2 linked regions of the Blastochloris viridis genome follow. The protein of the gene in region 2 interacts with the protein of the main gene of each other region in a pairwise test. Links are inferred from orthologs where the notes say so. Each region holds a gene or a part of one and is shown on either strand. Other genes may lie near its edges. The genes, in order: hypA and BVIR_RS05185.

Region 1 (6,598 bases), 1.6 Mb from region 2 along the record:
GGCGACAGCGCGACCCGCGTTGCGAGCGCGCCAGCCAGCGGGAACTGCGGGAAGCGCGCCGATGCACTGTCGAGGCGGCCGGTGGCGTGCAGCGCCGCCAGCGCCATGCGCCAGGGCTCGCGCGCGGCGCGGTCGCCGCCCGGCAGCGCCAGCGGCCGCAGATGGCCGAGCCGCCGCCACGCCGCGCCCTCCACCATCATCAGCTCGCCACCCCAATTGCCATCGGGCCCGCCATCACCGAAGCCGTGGCCGTCGAGCGCGACGCCGAGCAGCGGGCCGCGGCAGCCGTGCTCGGCGGCAATGGCGGCGATGTGGGCGGCGTGGTGCTGCACCCGCACCATCGGGCGGCCGAACTCCTCGGCGAAGCGGGTCGAGCAGTAGTCGGGGTGAAGATCGCAGGCGATCGTCTCCGGCACCACGTCGAGCACCGTCATCAGGTGCGCCACGGTCTCGCGGTAGAATCGGAACGCCTCGGCGCGGTCGAGGTCGCCGACGTGCTGCGACACGAACGCCTCGCGGCCGCGGGTCAGCGTGACCGTGGTCTTGAGGTGGGCGCCAACGCCCAGCACGCAGGGGCCGTCGCGGCCAAGGTCGATCGGATCGGGCACGAAGCCGCGGGCACGGCGCACGAACGCCGGCGCGCCGTCGATCACCGCCATCACCGAATCGTCGGCCCGCACCACGATCGGGCGGTCGTGGGTGACGATCAGATCGGCGATGCCGCCGAGGCGGCGGTGGGCGTCGTCGTCATCGACCACCAGCGGCTCGCCGCCGGGATTGGCGCTGGTGGCGACCAGCGCCAGCGGCAGCGGCGAGGCGCGCCACGCCCGGCCGGCCGGCATCCCGGCCAGCGCGTGGAACACCAGGTGATGCACCGGCGCGTAGGGCAGGATGACGCCGACGTGGCCCAGCCGCGGCGCCACCGAGGGCGCCAACGCGCCGGGACGCGCTTTCATCAACACGATCGGCCGGGCCGGCGAGTCGAGTGCGGCGCGATGGGCGGCCTCGGGACGCGCGAACAAATCGAGCGAGGCGGCATTCGCCACCATCACCGCGAACGGCTTGGCCTCGCGCAGCTTGCGCCGGCGCAGCTCGGCGACCGCCGCCTCGCTCGTCGCATCGCACATCAGATGGAAGCCGCCGATGCCCTTGAGCGCGACGATGCGCCCGCCGCGCAACGCCGCGGCGATGTCGGCGACGCTATGGCTGAGCTGGGGGCCGCAGGCCGGGCAGGCGATGGTCTCGGCGTGGAAACGGCGGTTGCGCGGATCGCGATAGTCGCGGGCGCAGGCCGGGCACAGCGTGAACGCCGCCATCGAGGTGCTGGCGCGGTCGTACGGCACGCGGCTGGTGAGCGTGTAGCGCGGCCCGCAATGGGTGCAGGTGATGAAGGGGTAGCGGTGGAACCGGCTCGCCGGGTCGAACAGCTCGTCGAGGCAGGCCTCGCAGGTGGCCGCGTCGGCCGGAATGCCGGTCAGCGCGAGGCCGGCCGAGCTCGCCTCGATGGCGAAGCCATGCCCGCCGCGCGGCGACAGCGCGGAGCGCTCCAGCCGCTCGATGCGCGCCAGCGGCGGCGCCTCGGCCGTGAGCGCTGCGGCAAAATCATCGAGGCCGTTGCCTTCGACCTCGATGGTCACCCCCGCCGCGTCGTTGCGCACGAAGCCAGCGAGCTTGAAGCGCTCGGCCAGCGCGAACACGAACGGCCGCATGCCGACGCCCTGCACGACGCCGCGCAGCCGGATCGCTTCCCGCAACACGCGCTTGCTCGACGATGCGGACGGGGGAGTCCGCATGTCTCAACCGGACGCCGCCGCGCGCGCGGACGCGCGGGCCATGGCGACGCCGGCCTCGATGAAGGCGAGGAAGGCCGACAGCCCCTCGCCCGTCTTGGCCGAAACCACCAGCGTCTTCAGCCGCGGATTGACCTTGAGCGCATTGGCGACGCAGCTTGCGACGTCGAACTCGACGTGGGGCAGAAGGTCGGACTTGTTGAGCAGCATCAGGTCCGCGGCGGCAAACATGTCGGGATATTTGAGCGGCTTGTCCTCGCCCTCGGTGACCGACAGCACCACCACCTTGTGCGCCTCGCCGAGGTCGAACGCCGCCGGGCAGACGAGATTGCCGACGTTCTCGATGAACAGCACGCCGCCGGCTTCGAGCGGCAGATCGTCCAGCGCGTGGCCGACCATGTGGGCGTCGAGATGGCAGCCCTTGCCGGTGTTGATCTGGATCGCCTTCACTCCGGTCGAGCGGATGCGCTCGGCGTCGTTCGAGGTCTGCTGATCGCCCTCGATCACCGCGACCGGAACCTTGCCGGCGAGGTCGGCGATGGCGCGCACCAGCAGCGTGGTCTTGCCGGAGCCGGGGCTGGAGACGAGATTGAGCGCAAACACGCCGTGGCGCGCCAGCCGCGCGCGGTTGGCGCTCGCAAATGCGTTGTTCTTGGCCAGGATGTCGCGCTCGATGCGGACGATGCGGTCCTGGCTCAGGCCCGGCAGGTGAACGCCGGCCGCACCCGCACCATAGTCGTGGGTGCCAACCTCGCCGTGGTCGTGCACGTGGTCATGGTGATGTTCATCGCCATCGCCGTGCGAATGGTCGTGGCCGTGAGCGTGAGCATGGTCTTGACCGTGATCGTGGCTGTGGACGGTGCCGTCCGGGTGCCGGTGCACATGGGCGTGGCTGTGCGAATGGCTGTCGGCGTGCAAATGGCCGTGGGAGTGGTTCGCCGCCTCGCCTTCGACCGACGCCGTGCCGCAGCCGCAAACGTTGCACATCACTCGACCTCCAGCTCCCTGACGCGCAGCTCATCGCCCGCTGTCATCTGCACATGATGCCGTCCGCAGTCCGGGCATGGGCCGAACCGCTCGGCCAGCGCGACGGTCTTGCCGCAATCGAGGCACCAACCCTGCCCGGCAACCCGGACGATTTCGAGGCGTGCGCCGTCGGCGACGGTGCCGCGGCTGATCGCCTCGAAGCAAAACTGCATCGCCGCCGGCTCGACGTGGCCGAGCATGCCGATCTCCAGCACGATGGCCTTGGCGCGGGTGAAGCCCTCGCTGCGGGCGGCGTCCTCGACCAGCGCCACCACGCTCTCGGTGAGCGCCATCTCATGCATAGGCGTCGTCCCCGACCGCATGGTGACGCACCGTGACGTCGCACGCCACACACGGGTCGAACAGCGCGGCGAGCGTCTCGACGCTCCGTCCCGCCGGCAGCCTCAACCCGCGCAGCGCCGCGGCGAACGGCCCCTCGACGGCGAAGTTCCACTCGGTCGGCGCCAAGATGACGTAGCGCGCGACCGCGCCATGGCCGTTCAGCATCGCGACGTGGTGAAGCCGGCCGCGCGGGCTCTCGACCGCGGCGAAGCCGACGCCGGCCTCCAGCCGCTCCGCGCGCAGGCATGGCTCGGCGGCCTCCGCCGGGGAACGAAGGCGGCGCACCGCCGCCGCAATCTCGGCAAAGCGGGCGGCAAGGCGCCCGGCGCCGGCGGCCGGCAGCCCACGGCCGCGAGCACGGGCGTAGGGGCCGGTCTCCGGCCGACGGCCGGCCAGCCGCGGCTCGGCCGCAAAGGCATCGCCCTTGTCGATCAGCGCGGCGACCACCGCGGCGTCGTCGTCGGGCGACAGGAAATCGGCGGTGTGATCGTCGCGCCACTCGATGGCGGCCGCGTAGGCCAGCACCCGCCCGGCCCAGGATGTCGACGGCGGCACGTCGGTGCCGAGGCCGAGCACGTCGAGCGAATGGGCAAGGTCGGCGAGGTCGCTGCCAACGCCTGCGGTGAGCCGGAAGCCGGCGGCGAACGCGGTGCGCGCCGCAGTGGCCTCGGACGCAGCGAGCGGCACCGCGTCGGTGAAGCCCAGCACGGTGGAGCGGACGTGCTCGACCAGCCGCTCGGCGATCAGCCGCGCGCCGGCCTCCGCGCGGTCGACCGGCTCGACCGCCGCGCCCGCCGCCGCCAGCGCGGCGCGCGCGGCCAGCGACTGCGACATGCTGCACAGCGCGAAAAGTTGGCCGACGATGACCGGAATCTCCGCCGGGGCCTGCCGCGTCAGCATCGGTCCCACCCGGTGCGGGCGATCGCACGCCACGCTGGCACTGGACACGGCGCCGCCGGCGACACCGACATTGATCCTGACGCAACCGGCAGCAAACGATGTGATCACGATAATGCAGCTCCCCGCCCGAACAGCAGCGCGCGGCGATCGCGCGCCGGCGCAGCGTACGCATTGGCGTCGTCATGCGGCGCCGTGAACAGCGCGGCCATCGCCGCCGCCGCGGCCTCGCGCGTCGCTCCGGGCCCGTCGAACCCGAACATCGGCGAGAACAGCGAGGCGGCGTCGAGCCGGCCGAAACCGGGCACCTCGCCGACGATCACCTCGATGCGCGCCGCCGGCAGCGCCACCGCGCGGGCGTCGCCGCGCCGCGCCGGCGGCAGCGCCGGGCCGTTTGCCACCGCAGCCAGCACCACGTTCATGAACCACGGCGTGACGATGACGCCGACGGCATGGTCGTCGTAGCGGCGGAAATCGACCGCCTGCACCTCGAGCCTATCGTTGCAGATCGGCAGCCTGAGCATCGGCCCGGCGGCGATGGCGCGATAGATCGCCACCAGCCGTTCACCGACCGCCGCAGCGCCGTCGGCCATGCCCGCGGAAGCGCTGCCCGACATCATTCGCCCTCCGTGCCAAACCCCGGCGCGGACGCAGCCGGCGGCGCCGGCCATCGCGGGCAGCCGCCGGCCGGCACCTGCGCCACCGGCGCGGGCCTGTCCGGCCCGGCCGCCGCGACCTCGCACGGCGCGCAGTCCGGCCCGCAATCGTCGCAGTCGAGGCAGCTCCAGTCCGCCGCGCGCACGAGGTCGCTCATGTGAAATAGGCCTCCTCGATCTGGTGCAGCCGTTCGGCGGAATCCTGGAAATCCTCAGCCGCGGCGCACGCCGCCGCCGGCACATCGCCGACCTCCAGCGTGTCGAGCACGATGTCGCCGGTCGAGTTGAAATACTGCACCGACCAGACATGGCGGGTGGCGGTGGCCAGCACCCGGCAGCTGCCATAGCCGCGGGAGACGATCTGCACCGGGCCGTTGCCCAGCGCCTGCTGCAGAACCGCCATGTCGCCCGGCGACACCGGCAGCAGCGACAGCGTGACGATGCGGTTCGCAGAGCCGGGTCGCCAGGTCGCGACGTGCTGCGCGATCTCCGCCAGCAGCGCCAGCGCGGTCGGCGAGCCGGCCTCGCCCGTCCCTTGCGTCATCGCTGCCGCGGTCATGATCTGGCCGGTCATGATCTGGCCGGTCATGGTTTGGCCGGTCATGACGGCGGCGCGGCGCACCGCTTCCGGGATCGCGCCGACCTCCAGATAGTCGGCGACCACACCGCCATCGGCGTCGGTGAAGCGCACCCGCCACAGCCCGGCCATCACCGATTCCACGATGTGGGCGAGCACGCCGTCCGGCAACGCCACGGTGGCAGCAACCTCGCCCTCGCCGGTCATGTCGGCGATCAGCTTCAGCTCGAGCGCGTCGAGGCCGGCGAGGTCGAACAGTTGGCCGGCGCGGCCGGCGGCCCGCGCCTCCAGCGCTGCGACCAGCAGCGGCACCAGCGCGGCGACCCGCGGGCAGCGCGCCACCGTGTCCTCGGTGCCGGCCACCGCCAAGCCGGAGGCCGCGCCGCGGCGCGGCGTCTCGTCCACCGAGACCGGCACCAGCGCCACCGGCCCCGCGGCACCCTGCGGCGCGATCCAGAACCCTGCCGTCATGCGCCACCGCCTTGTCCGGAATAGCTGAATTCGGTGCGCGGCCCCTTTGAGGGCGCCAGCGCCGGCGCCTGCGGGTCGAGCCAGGCGGCGATACGCGCGACGTAGTCGGACCAGTCGCGGATGCGCGGCAGCACGCCGACGGTCTCGGCGCCGCGCACCACCACCAGGCTCGGCACCACCGCGACGTGGAAGCGCCGCTTCAGCGCGTCCTCGGCGTCGCGCGCCACCACCGCCGCACGCAGCCGGCCATGGAAGGCGGCGAGCAACTGCGGCAGCACCACCGCGACGTCGGCGGTCTCGCCGCGGACGGCCGGATCGCCGGTGAAGAACAGCAGCGCGTGCGCCGGCTCGCCGGCGGCCGGCGCTAAAAACGCCTCGATGCTGCGGCGGTCGACCAGGGCGAGGCCGTGGCGGCTCACCAGCGCCTCGATCAGCGCGCTCATCGCTTCGTCCTCCCGTTCCCCGTCGCCGCGCCGGCGGGCTTGAGGACCGCCGGCAGCTCCGGCTCGCGCTCGATCAGATCGGCGAACAGGTGCTCGAACGCTCGGCCCTCCAGCGCGGCAGCGACGCCGGCCAGGGCATCGTCGATCTGCCGCGCCTCCGCCTCGCCCAGCACCCGCACTGCGGTGCCGTTGTGCACCAGCACGCTGGTGCCAACCGGCTGCGGGCCGACCAGCAGCAGCGAGACGCGCTCGCTCGCGCCGCCGCGCTCGCACGTCGCGGCGAAGTCGTCGCCCGCCACCACCCGCATGGGAAACCCGACGCACATCGCCCTCACCTCACCCGGCATGGCTGCGTTCGAACGCAGCGAGGCCAATGTCGTGGCCGAGCAGACCCTC
Region 2 (10,099 bases):
TTTTGTCATCAAACGCAAGATCCGCAGCGTGCTGAAGGGCCAGGGCTTCGGCCGCCACTCCCGCGCCGAGGTCGCCGAACTGACCGGGCGAGCGGTGGACTCGGTTGCCGCCATCCTCGGCGACAAGCCGTTCCTGATGGGCGAGAAGCCGTGTGGCGCAGACGCCGCCGTCGCCGGCATGCTGATCGCCATCCTGTGCCCGGTGTTCGACTCGCCGACCCGCGACGCCATCGAGCGCCACCCCAACCTGGTGGCGTATCGCGACCGGGTGATGGCGCAGTATTTCGCCGACCGCAGCTGATCCGGCGGCGGCATCGGCCGGCCGCCGGATCCGCGCCAAGCAGTGCCGGTCAAACGAAGTCCGGCCGATCGGGCCGGCGTTTCGTCGGCCTTCCTGCCAAATACCACTGTCTGATCAGGGCTTTTCGGCGAGGTGGTTTCTGCCGGTTCCGCCGCGACGGGCCGGAAACCGTGTCAGTCGCGCTTGCCCTTGCAGCCGAGCCACACCGCATCGGCGCGGTCGCGGGCGCCCTCGGGCACCTCGTCGGCGGCGGCGAACGCAGCGAGTTCATCCGGGTTGAACGACTTGGCCAGCGTCCTGCCGTAGCAGGCGCAACGCGGCCCATTGTCCGCGGTCGGATTCTCGGCCTCGGCGGTGCGGTACATGCAGATGTCCTGCAGCCGCAGCCGGGCCTGCTCGGCATTCTTCACCCCGCCTTCGGGCGGCGGCGGCAGCGCGAACACCGAGCCCTGCTGCCGCTGCTGGGTCGCCTGTCCCGCCGGCGGCTGCACCGCGCCCTGCGGCAGCCCCCTCGGGCCGGATGGCGGCACGCCCGGCCGCTGGAAGGCACCGTCCTCGGGCGGCGCGCCGCCGGCCAGCGCCAGCGCCGGCTGAAGACAGAATGCGACGAGGACGACGCGGACGAGCCGCGCCGCGCCAGAAACCGATCCGAGGGAAATCATGGGGCCGTCCATTGAAAATCAGCCGCTGGCGCGCGCGCCAAGTTTCGGGCTACCGTGTCATGCGGTGCCTTGATACGGGGTCCAGGCCATCACTGCGTGACCCCGGACGCGATTTCGCCGAAAATCCCAGTTCGGAAACGGGAGTTTCGGCGAGGGGAATACGGGCCTCCGGCGTGCTCGGCCGGAGACGTATGAAAGGCCCCTCGCCGCCGCCGCTGTCAAGATTGCAGCAGCGTAATGAATGAAATTGGTGCAATTTCGCATTGGCGCCGCCCGTTACGAAAATCCGGCGGATCGGACCGGCGACGGCGCCCGTGGCCTCAGACGGCGTCCCCCGCCGTTGCCCGGCGCCGCCGCAGCGCCAGCCAGCCGATGGTGAGCACGAGCGCGACGCCAACCGCTCCGGCGATCATCTTCACGGGAAAAGCCATATCGGCGCCGACCAGACCGGCGATCAGCGGGTCCTCGGCGAAGATCTCGCCCGCCACCCAGCCGAGCAGTGCCGCCCCCGCCCAGATCAGCGCCGGGTAGCGCTCCAGGATCCGCATCAGCACCGCGCTGCCGGCAACGATCAGCGGAATGGAGACGATGAGGCCGAAGGCGATCAGAACGATGCTGCCATCGGCCACCGCGGCGATGGCGATGACGTTGTCGAGGCTCATCACCGCATCGGCGACGGCGATGATGCGCACCGCCCGCCATAGCGTGTCGGCGGGGGCGAGCTTGCCCTCGGCGCCATCGTGCTCGGGCACCACCAGCTTGACCGCGACCCACACCAGCAGGCCGGCGCCGACCAGCTTGAGATAGGGCAGCACCATCAGTTCGGTGACGACGCCGGCAAACAGCACACGCAGGCTGACCGCCGCGCCGGCGCCCAGCACCATGCCCCACATCCGCTGCCGCGGCGGCAGATGGCGGCAGGCCAGCGCGATCACCACGGCGTTGTCGCCCGACAACAGGATGTCGATCCAGACGATCTGAAAAGCGCCGAGCCAAAACCCCGGATGGTCGAGAAGCATGAACCGAGCACCGTCTCCACAGCCGAACGCGCGGAGCGGACCATCGGTCCACCCGCGCCGTCCAGCAAGAACGTATCGGTATTGCAGCCGTTCGCCTGCCGCAGCGGCGGCAGGCCCGGCGCACCCCGGCCGGAAGAAGAGAACCCGGCCGCCAGGGCCGGGCCCTCGGGTCGGCTCAGCCGACGATCTCGTTGCCGGCGAAGAACTGTGCGATCTCGATCGCGGCGTTGTCGACGGAGTCGGAGCCGTGCACCGAATTCTCGCCGATCGACTTCGCGTAGAGCTTGCGGATGGTGCCATCGGCGGCGCTGGCCGGGTTGGTGGCACCCATGATCTCGCGATAGCGCGCCACCGCGCCCTCGCCCTCGAGCACCTGCACCACCACCGGGCCGGAGGTCATCATCTCGACCAGCTCGCCGAAGAACGGCCGCTCCTTGTGGACGGCGTAGAAGGTCTCGGCCTCGCCGCGGGTCATGCGGACGCGCTTCTGCGCCACGATGCGCAGGCCGGCCTGTTCGATCACCACATTGATGGCGCCGGTCAGGTTGCGGGCCGTCGCGTCGGGCTTGATGATCGAGAAGGTGCGCTCGACCGCCATGGGAACCTCACAAGATAATAGGAATGGAAAAGGAAGTGGCCGGCTCTTAGAGACCGTTTGGAAACTCCGACGGGGCCGCGCCGGAGCCGATTTCGGGCGCTCCGGCAGGAGCCGATCGAAGAGCGTACCGGGGAGTACGGTCGAGGTCGGCGACGAACCGGGCGCCCGAAAGCGGCCCGGCCCTTCGGGTTGCGGGGCGAACGCCGGTCGCGGCGTCAAAAAGCTCGTAGGTACTCCCCGGTATCGGCCTCGCTTTTCTCCTGGCGTCCGGCAGTTCGCGCCGCAACGCGGCCTGCCGTCCGAGTTTCCAAACGGTCTCTTAGCAGCGGCCATGCGGCGCGACAAGCCGCATGGCCCGGCTGTTCGCGGTCATCTGCCGGTCACCGGCCGGTGCCAACATTCGGATTCAGCAGCGCCGGAACGGCGAAGGCGCCGCGGCAGCGCAGCATCGCGGCCGACGGCGAGGCGCCATGCCGCCGGTGCAGCCGCCACATTCGGCGAATTTTTTGATTTTCTTTTGAATCCAAGCGCTTGCCCCGCGGGCTCCGGCATGGCGACCGTGACGGACGCCGCGGGTTTGGCCGTTGCAGGAGGTCGCATCTGATCTAGATCAAAGCGGCCGCGATCCGGCTTTGTCATGGTGAGGACATCGGCCGGATCCGGCGCCTGGAGCCTGGGATGAGAGACCACTTCGTGACGTTGGCCCGATACAACGCCTGGTCGAACCAGCGCGTGTATGACGCCGCGGCCGGTGTGTCTCCCGACGCGCTCGACCAGGACATCGCCGCCGCCGCCGGGTCGATTATCGCGACGCTGAACCATCTGCTGCTGGTCGACCGCAGCTGGATGTCTCAGCTCAACGACGACGGCGAGGCGCCCGACAGCGTCGATGCCGTGCTGTTTGACGATCTGGCCGAGCTGCGCGAGGCGCGCGAGCGTGACGACGCCCGCATCCTCGCCTTCGTCGAACGCCTCAAGGACGAGGACCTGGGGCGGACGGTCCGCTACCACACCATTCGCCAGCCGCTGGTCGAGGAACTGCCCCTCACCGCCGTGCTGACCTACGGGTTCACCCATCACGTTCATCACCGCGGCGAGCTGTGGGCGGGGTTGACGCGCGTCGGTGCGACGCTGCGCCCCTACGACTTCCTCTGCTTCAAGCGGGAAACCAATCCGGGCCGCCTCGCGCGGGTGGCCTGACGAGAAGCCTGACGCACGCCACAGGCGGGGGAAGTTGGCGTGTGTTTGGCCCACGGACGGGCGTTCCTCACGGAACGCCCGTCATCTTTTTCCGGCGCAATTTTTTCCGGCGCAGCTTGGGCCGCGTGGCGCCACCGCGCCGGGCAGCCGGCCGGCCTGGAACGACCGGCCGATCAGCCGGCCGGGCCAACGATGCGGACCGCGATCCGCCCGACGCCATCGAACGTGGCCTCGGCATAGCGACCGGCCTGGACTTCGTGCACGCCGGTGGTGGCACCGGTGGACACCCAGTCGCCGGCCTTGAGGCCGATGCCGCGCGCCGACAGGTGGTTGGCAAGGAACGTGGTGGCCCCCACCGGCCCGCCGGGAATCACCGCAGCGCTGCCGCGGCCCACCTCGACCGCGTCGATGGTCACGTCGGTGGCCAAGGTGGTGGCCAGGCGCACCGTCCAATCGGCGATCGGCTTGCCGACGATCAGGCCGGCATTGTTGCCGAAGCAGGCGATCACCGCCCCGGGACCGAACCCGTTGATGTCGGCCAGCGGAAAGCCGGCGATCTCGACGCCGGCGTGCAGCGCGGCGATGGCAGGCGCCACCTCGGCGTCGGTGTAGGGCTCGGCGCGCGGCGGCAGGTCGCGGCCGATCCGAGCCACGAACTCCGCCTCGACCGCGGCAAAGCCGCCCGGCACCACTTGAACCTCAACGGCCACGCCATCCTCGGCCATGACCACCGTTCCGGCCAGCACCGGCCCGGCGAGCCGCACCGAGGGATAGCGCTCGCGGAAGTGCGGCGCGATCATCGCCACCTTCCAGCCGACCACCGGCACCCCGTAATGCGCGATGGCGGCATCCTGGACGGCGTAGGCCGTCGCGAGGTCGGGCGGAACGACTCCGGGAAAACCGGCGAGCGGGCACCCCGCGCGACGGGCAGAAACCAGGGCCTCGGCAATGCCGGCGGCACCGGCTGCTTCGATAGACATCGTATTCATTATTGGACTCGCCATCTCTCCCGGAGAAACTCGATAGGGGGACGACGTCTTCGAGAGGGCTTCATGGTGGAGCAAAAGTAATGCTGTTACCATCCGCTTCGCATTGTATGTGGTTTACCCACCCTTATGGCGAAGGCGGAGGTACGGTTTTTGACGTGATGCGCTCCCAAAACGCCGATTCGAACCGCTCGCGCACCGATTCGACCGTCCGCCGTCTTGAGCGTGAGCTGCGCGCGGCCATCGTCCGGTTCGAGCTGCGGCCGGGCCAGCGCGTCACCGAGCTCGACATCGCGATCCGCTACGGCGTATCGCGCCAGCCGGTGCGCGAGGCTTTCATCGGGCTCGACCGCGCCGGCCTGGTCACGGTGCAGCCCCAGCGCGGCACCGTGGTGGTGCGGCTGTCGAGCCGCCGGCTCCATGAGGCGCAGGTGGTGCGCGCGGCGGTCGCGGTCGAACTGGTGCGGCGCGGCTGCGCCGCGTTCGACGCCGGCCACCGCGCCGCCATCGACACCGCGCTCGCGGCGGCGGCCGACGCTGCCCAGCACGGCAACCGCGCCGGCGTCCTCGACGCCAACGCCGAATTTCACCGCGCGCTGGCGGCGGGCTGCGGCGTGGCGAGCGCAGCGGAGGCGCTCGAAAACCTCAAGACCCACGTCGACCGCGCCTGGTGGCTGAGCGCGCCCGATTCGGTGGCGATGCTGACGACGGTGGCGCACCATCGCGCCATCCTCGCCGCCATTGATGCCCGCGACCCCGACGCCGCGGCCGCCGCGGTGCGCGCCGAATTCGCCGACATCCAGTCCGCGCTGCCGCGGCTGGAAGCCGAGCACCCCGCCTTGTTCGAGTGACCGGACCGCCATGCCGACCGACCCTTGCGCCCTGCTCCGCCGGCTGGCCGACATCGCCATCGCCCACGCTGCGCCGTCGCGGATCGCCACCGACCTGCCGCCGAAGCCGGCCGGCCGCACCGTGGTGGTCGGCGCCGGCAAGGCGTCGGCGGCGATGGCGCAGGCATTCGAGGCGGCCTGGCCGCACCCGCTGGGCGGGCTCGTCGTCACCCGCTACGGCCACGCCGTGCCGTGCCGGCGGATCGAGATCGTCGAGGCCGCCCACCCGGTGCCGGACGACGCCGGCGCCAGCGCCGCGCGGCGGATGCTGGAGCTGGTGTCGGGGCTCGCCGCCGACGATCTGGTGGTGGCGCTGATGTCCGGCGGCGGCTCGGCGCTGCTGACGCTGCCCGCCCCCGGCCTCAGCCTCGCCGACCTCAAGGCGGTCAACGCCGCGCTGCTGAGGTCGGGCGCCGACATCGCCGCGATGAATTGCGTGCGCAAGCACCTGTCGGCGATCTCGGGCGGCCGGCTCGCCGCCGCGGCCTATCCGGCCCGGCTGTGGACCTATGCGATCTCCGACGTCGCCGGCGACGACCTGGCGGTGATCGCCTCCGGCCCCACCGTGCCGGACCCCTCGACGCTGGCCGACGCCCGCGCCGTGGTCGCCCGCTACGGCCTGCCCCTGCCGGCGGCGGCGCGCGCCCGGCTGCTCGACCCCGCCGCCGAGACCATCAAGCCCGGCGATGGCGCCATTGCCGGCACCGTCTTCCGCCTGATCGCCCGGCCGCTGGAAAGCCTGCGCGCCGCCGCCGACGCCGGGCGGGCCGCCGGCCTCACCCCCCTCATTCTCGGCGATGCCATCACCGGCGAGGCGCGCGAAGTCGGCGCCGCGATGGCCGGCATCGCCCGCGCCGTCGCCGAGCACGGCCTGCCGGTGGCCAAGCCCGCGGTGCTGCTGTCAGGCGGCGAAACCACGGTGACGGTGCGCGGCAGCGGCAAAGGTGGCCGCAACACCGAGTTCCTGCTCGGATTTGCCCTGGCGGCGGCCGGAATTCCCGGCGTCTACGCCCTCGCCGTCGACACCGACGGCATCGACGGCAGCGAGGACAATGCCGGCGCGGTGGCAACGCCCGACACCCTCGCCCGCCTCAAGGCCGCCGGCCGCTCACCCACCGCGATGCTGGCCGACAACGACGCCTATTCCGCCTTCGCCGCCATCGGCGACCTCGTCGTCACCGGCCCGACTCGCACCAACGTCAACGATTTCCGCGCGGTGCTGGTGATTTGATACCAGATCCCGCGGCGAGCGCATGGCGGGGTCAGTAACTGACGCCGACCCGCCGTCCTTTCTGCCAGAGCACGACGCAGCTCTTCTTGACCCCGCCGTGCAGGAAGAAGAATCTCTTGGGAATTTCCAACGATCCGTGGATATCCAGGCACGCGCCCCGCGCACTCTGGTCAACCACGGTGCACTCAATGGTGGGGCTTCGGACATCCGCAAATATTTTCCCTTTATCGGAAACTCTCCCGCTTGGCCGGAGCCGCGTGAACACGCGATGTTCTGTCATGCCAACCTCAACGCTTCCTCGTTTTACAGAATTTTATCTTGCGCGCGCGTTGTTCCGCGCGCGTCGTTCGGTCAAGGGCGATGGATTTGCCGCGTGGCTCGCCCCCCGATGCCGCGCCCACAACCGGCCGTAATCATGGATTGTGGCGGGGAGCTGTTACAAAACCATTACTGGCATATTTCCCACCTAAAATTGCAAAATGACGCAAAATCGCAAGCCGGGCGCAGCCCGTGGAAGTTGGGCCTTGCTGTGACGCCCGGCCCCATCGGCCGGAACCCTTGTGCCATCGGCACGGCAAGCTCGGGCGCCGCGCGACATGCCGTTTCGGCAGCGGCTTTACCGCTTCGCGGCAGCCTGATCGAGCAGCGCGATCAGCCCTGCCAGCAGCGCGATCGGCCGCGGCGGACAACCGGCGATGGTGAGATCGACCGGAATGACCGAGCTGACCGGCCCGGCGATGGCGGCCGAGCCGGCGAACACGCCGCAATCGGCGGCGCAGTCGCCGCAGGCCACCACCCATTTCGGGTCAGGCGTCGCGGCAAAGGTGCGTTCCAGCGCCACCTTCATGTTCTTGGCCACCGGCCCGGTGACGATCAGCCCGTCGGCGTGGCGCGGCGAGGCGACGAACTTGATGCCGAAGCGCTCAAGGTCGTGGATGGCGTTGTTCGTTGCATGCAGCTCCAGCTCGCAGGCGTTGCACGAGCCGGCATCGACGTGGCGGATCGACAGCGCCCGGCCATAGAGCCGCCGCGCCCGCGCCTCCAGCGCCCGGCCGACCTCCTCCAGCGCCGCGGCGGAGGGCTGAGGCCCGGTCATGGTCGCCGGCTTCGAGAACACCGCTTTGAGCAGGAACGTGCGCATCTGGCTATAAATCCTGCCCCGAATAGGAGCAGTTGAAGGATTTGTTGATCAGCGGAAAGTCGGCGACGATATTGCCCTCGATCGCGGTCTCCAGCAGCGGCCACTGGAACCACGACGCATCACGCAGGTGCAGGTGGTCCACCGTGAGGTCGGGCCGAAGGCGCACGAAGGCGAACACCTCGCCGCGGAACGCCTCGATGACGCTGGCGCCCTCGCGCGCTTCTCCCACCGGCCGCAGCGCCACCGTCACCGGCCCCGGCGTCAGCGCGGAGAGGAAGCCGCGCACCAGCCGGATCGACTCGCGCACCTCATCGATCCGCACCCACAGCCGGGCGTCGACGTCGCCGGCCTCGCGCAGCACGATCCGGGGCGGAACGCGGTCGTAGGGCGGATAGGCGTGGTCGCGCCGCGCGTCGAAGTCGCGGCCGGAGGCGCGGCCGACCGGTCCGCCGGCGGCGAAGCGGCGGACGTAATCGGGCCGCACCACCCCGGTGGAGACGGTGCGGTCGAGCAGCGAGGGCGTCAGGTCGTACAACTCGACGATGCGCTCGAACCGCGGCTCCAGGACGTCGAGCAGCTTGGCGATGCGCTCCACGCCCTCGTCGGTGAGGTCGGCGGCAAGGCCGCCGGGCACCACGCGGTCCATCATCAGCCGGTGGCCCGTCAGGACATCACACGCGCGCAAAACCTCCTCGCGCAGCAGGCCGCAATGGGTCAGCATCAGCGCGAACGAGGCGTCGTTGCACACCGCGCCGAGGTCGCCGATGTGGTTGGCGATGCGCTCCAATTCGGCCAGCACGCCGCGCAACAGGCGCGCCCGCGGCGGCAGCTCCAGCCCCAGCGCCGCCTCCACCGCGCGGGCGAACGCCAAGGCATAGGCCACGGTGGAATCGCCCGACACCCGCCCGGCCAGCCTGGCGGCGCGATCGAGCGTCGCGCCCACCGCCAGCGCCTCGACGCCCTTGTGAACGTAGCCGAGCCGCTCCTCCAGCCGCACCACCACCTCGCCATTGGCGGTGAAGCGGAAATGGCCGGGCTCGATGATGCCGGCGTGAACCGGGCCGACCGGGATCTGGTGCAGCCCCTCCCCCTCCACCGGCAGGAAGACGTAGGGCTCAGCGGCGCCGCCGCCCCATACGCCGTGGTCGAGCCAGGGCCTCGCATCGACCGCCCCGACCGGCACGTGGCCGTAGAGGTCGCGGATGGTGCGCTCCAGCCTTATTGCCGGCGGATGATGGCGGCCGACCGAAGGGAAGCGGCGCTCGGGCACCGGCAGCGACACGATGCCGCTTCCGGCCGGCAGCGCCACCGGCCCGCGCACCGCCATGTGCACGGCGGCGTCATCGCCGAACAGCGCGACCAGATCGCCCTCGCCGCGCCCCAGCGCTTCGGCGATCGCGATCCACTCGGTCTCGCCCAACAGCTCGAACCGCGGCCACGGCAGCTCGCCGGCCGCCGGCATGCCGGTGAACACGCTGAGCAATGTGGCGTCCATCATCATCGCCTCACCCCAGCTGCGCCGCCACCGTCTCGAACCAGCGCCGCACCGGATCGGGCAGCCACAGGCCGGCGATGAGGACCAGGATCATGTGGATATAGACCGGCAGCAGCGAGGCCTCGCGCCGGGCGTAGGACGCCTCGGGCCTGCCGAACAACACATCCTGCAGCCGCCAGATCAGCGCGCCGAACCCGAGCAGCAGGCCGAGCGCAAACGGCACCGCCAGCAGCGGCTGGCGCGAGAACGTCGAGGTCACCACCAGGAACTCGGAGACGAACACCCCGAACGGCGGCAGGCCGGCGATGGCGAGCACGCCGAGCGCCAGCGCCACGGCGAGGCCGGGGTGGCTCGACGACAGCCCGCGGATGTCGGCAAAGCGCTGGGAATGGGTGACCTGGGCGACGTGGCCGACCGCGAAGAAGATCGCCGACTTGGTCAGCGAATGCATCGTCATGTGCAGAAGGCCGGCGAAATTGGCCAGCGGCCCGCCCATGCCGAACGCGAACGCCACGATGCCCATGTGCTCGATCGAGGAATAGGCGAAGAAGCGCTTGATGTCGCTGCGCCGGTACA

Evidence for each region.
Region 1: the proteins of BVIR_RS05185 (region 2) and hypA interact in binary tests that used the Escherichia coli proteins (3 or more experiments, as listed by UniProt). The link is inferred for Blastochloris viridis from one-to-one orthologs.

The regions. Positions count from the first base shown.
Region 1 is NZ_CP012946.1:2,808,990-2,815,587, forward strand. What follows is about bases 1,448-4,437. They hold hypA (hydrogenase maturation nickel metallochaperone HypA), read right to left. Parts: upstream 3,119-4,437; coding sequence 2,777-3,118; downstream 1,448-2,776. Other genes in these bases: hypF (carbamoyltransferase HypF), read right to left, coding at 1,448-1,793; hypB (hydrogenase nickel incorporation protein HypB), read right to left, coding at 1,797-2,777; BVIR_RS12320 (nickel-dependent hydrogenase large subunit), read right to left, coding at 3,111-4,058; hybE ([NiFe]-hydrogenase assembly chaperone HybE), read right to left, coding at 4,163-4,437. In the rest of the region: more of hypF, read right to left, coding at 1-1,447; more of hybE, read right to left, coding at 4,438-4,675; BVIR_RS12330 (hypothetical protein), read right to left, coding at 4,672-4,869; BVIR_RS12335 (hydrogenase expression/formation protein), read right to left, coding at 4,866-5,759; BVIR_RS12340 (thioredoxin domain-containing protein), read right to left, coding at 5,756-6,202; BVIR_RS12345 (HypC/HybG/HupF family hydrogenase formation chaperone), read right to left, coding at 6,199-6,528; BVIR_RS12350 (HyaD/HybD family hydrogenase maturation endopeptidase), read right to left, coding at 6,539-6,598. UniProt on the Escherichia coli protein: Involved in the maturation of [NiFe] hydrogenases. Required for nickel insertion into the metal center of the hydrogenase. Mediates transfer of nickel, but not zinc, from the low-affinity metal-binding site in the GTPase domain of HypB to HypA.
Region 2 is NZ_CP012946.1:1,164,861-1,174,959, reverse strand. The notes cover bases 7,282-10,099. They hold BVIR_RS05185 (hydrogenase large subunit), read right to left. Parts: upstream 9,530-10,099; coding sequence 8,033-9,529; downstream 7,282-8,032. Other genes in these bases: BVIR_RS05180 (hydrogenase 4 subunit F), read right to left, coding at 9,534-10,099; BVIR_RS05190 (NADH-quinone oxidoreductase subunit B family protein), read right to left, coding at 7,504-8,028. Outside these bases: BVIR_RS05230 (glutathione S-transferase family protein), read left to right, coding at 1-301; BVIR_RS05225 (hypothetical protein), read right to left, coding at 475-963; BVIR_RS05220 (TerC family protein), read right to left, coding at 1,284-1,982; ndk (nucleoside-diphosphate kinase), read right to left, coding at 2,158-2,580; BVIR_RS16685 (hypothetical protein), read left to right, coding at 2,931-3,101; BVIR_RS05210 (DinB family protein), read left to right, coding at 3,259-3,780; BVIR_RS05205 (2-keto-4-pentenoate hydratase), read right to left, coding at 3,954-4,760; BVIR_RS05200 (GntR family transcriptional regulator), read left to right, coding at 4,928-5,617; BVIR_RS05195 (glycerate kinase type-2 family protein), read left to right, coding at 5,628-6,887; BVIR_RS16285 (hypothetical protein), read right to left, coding at 6,919-7,167.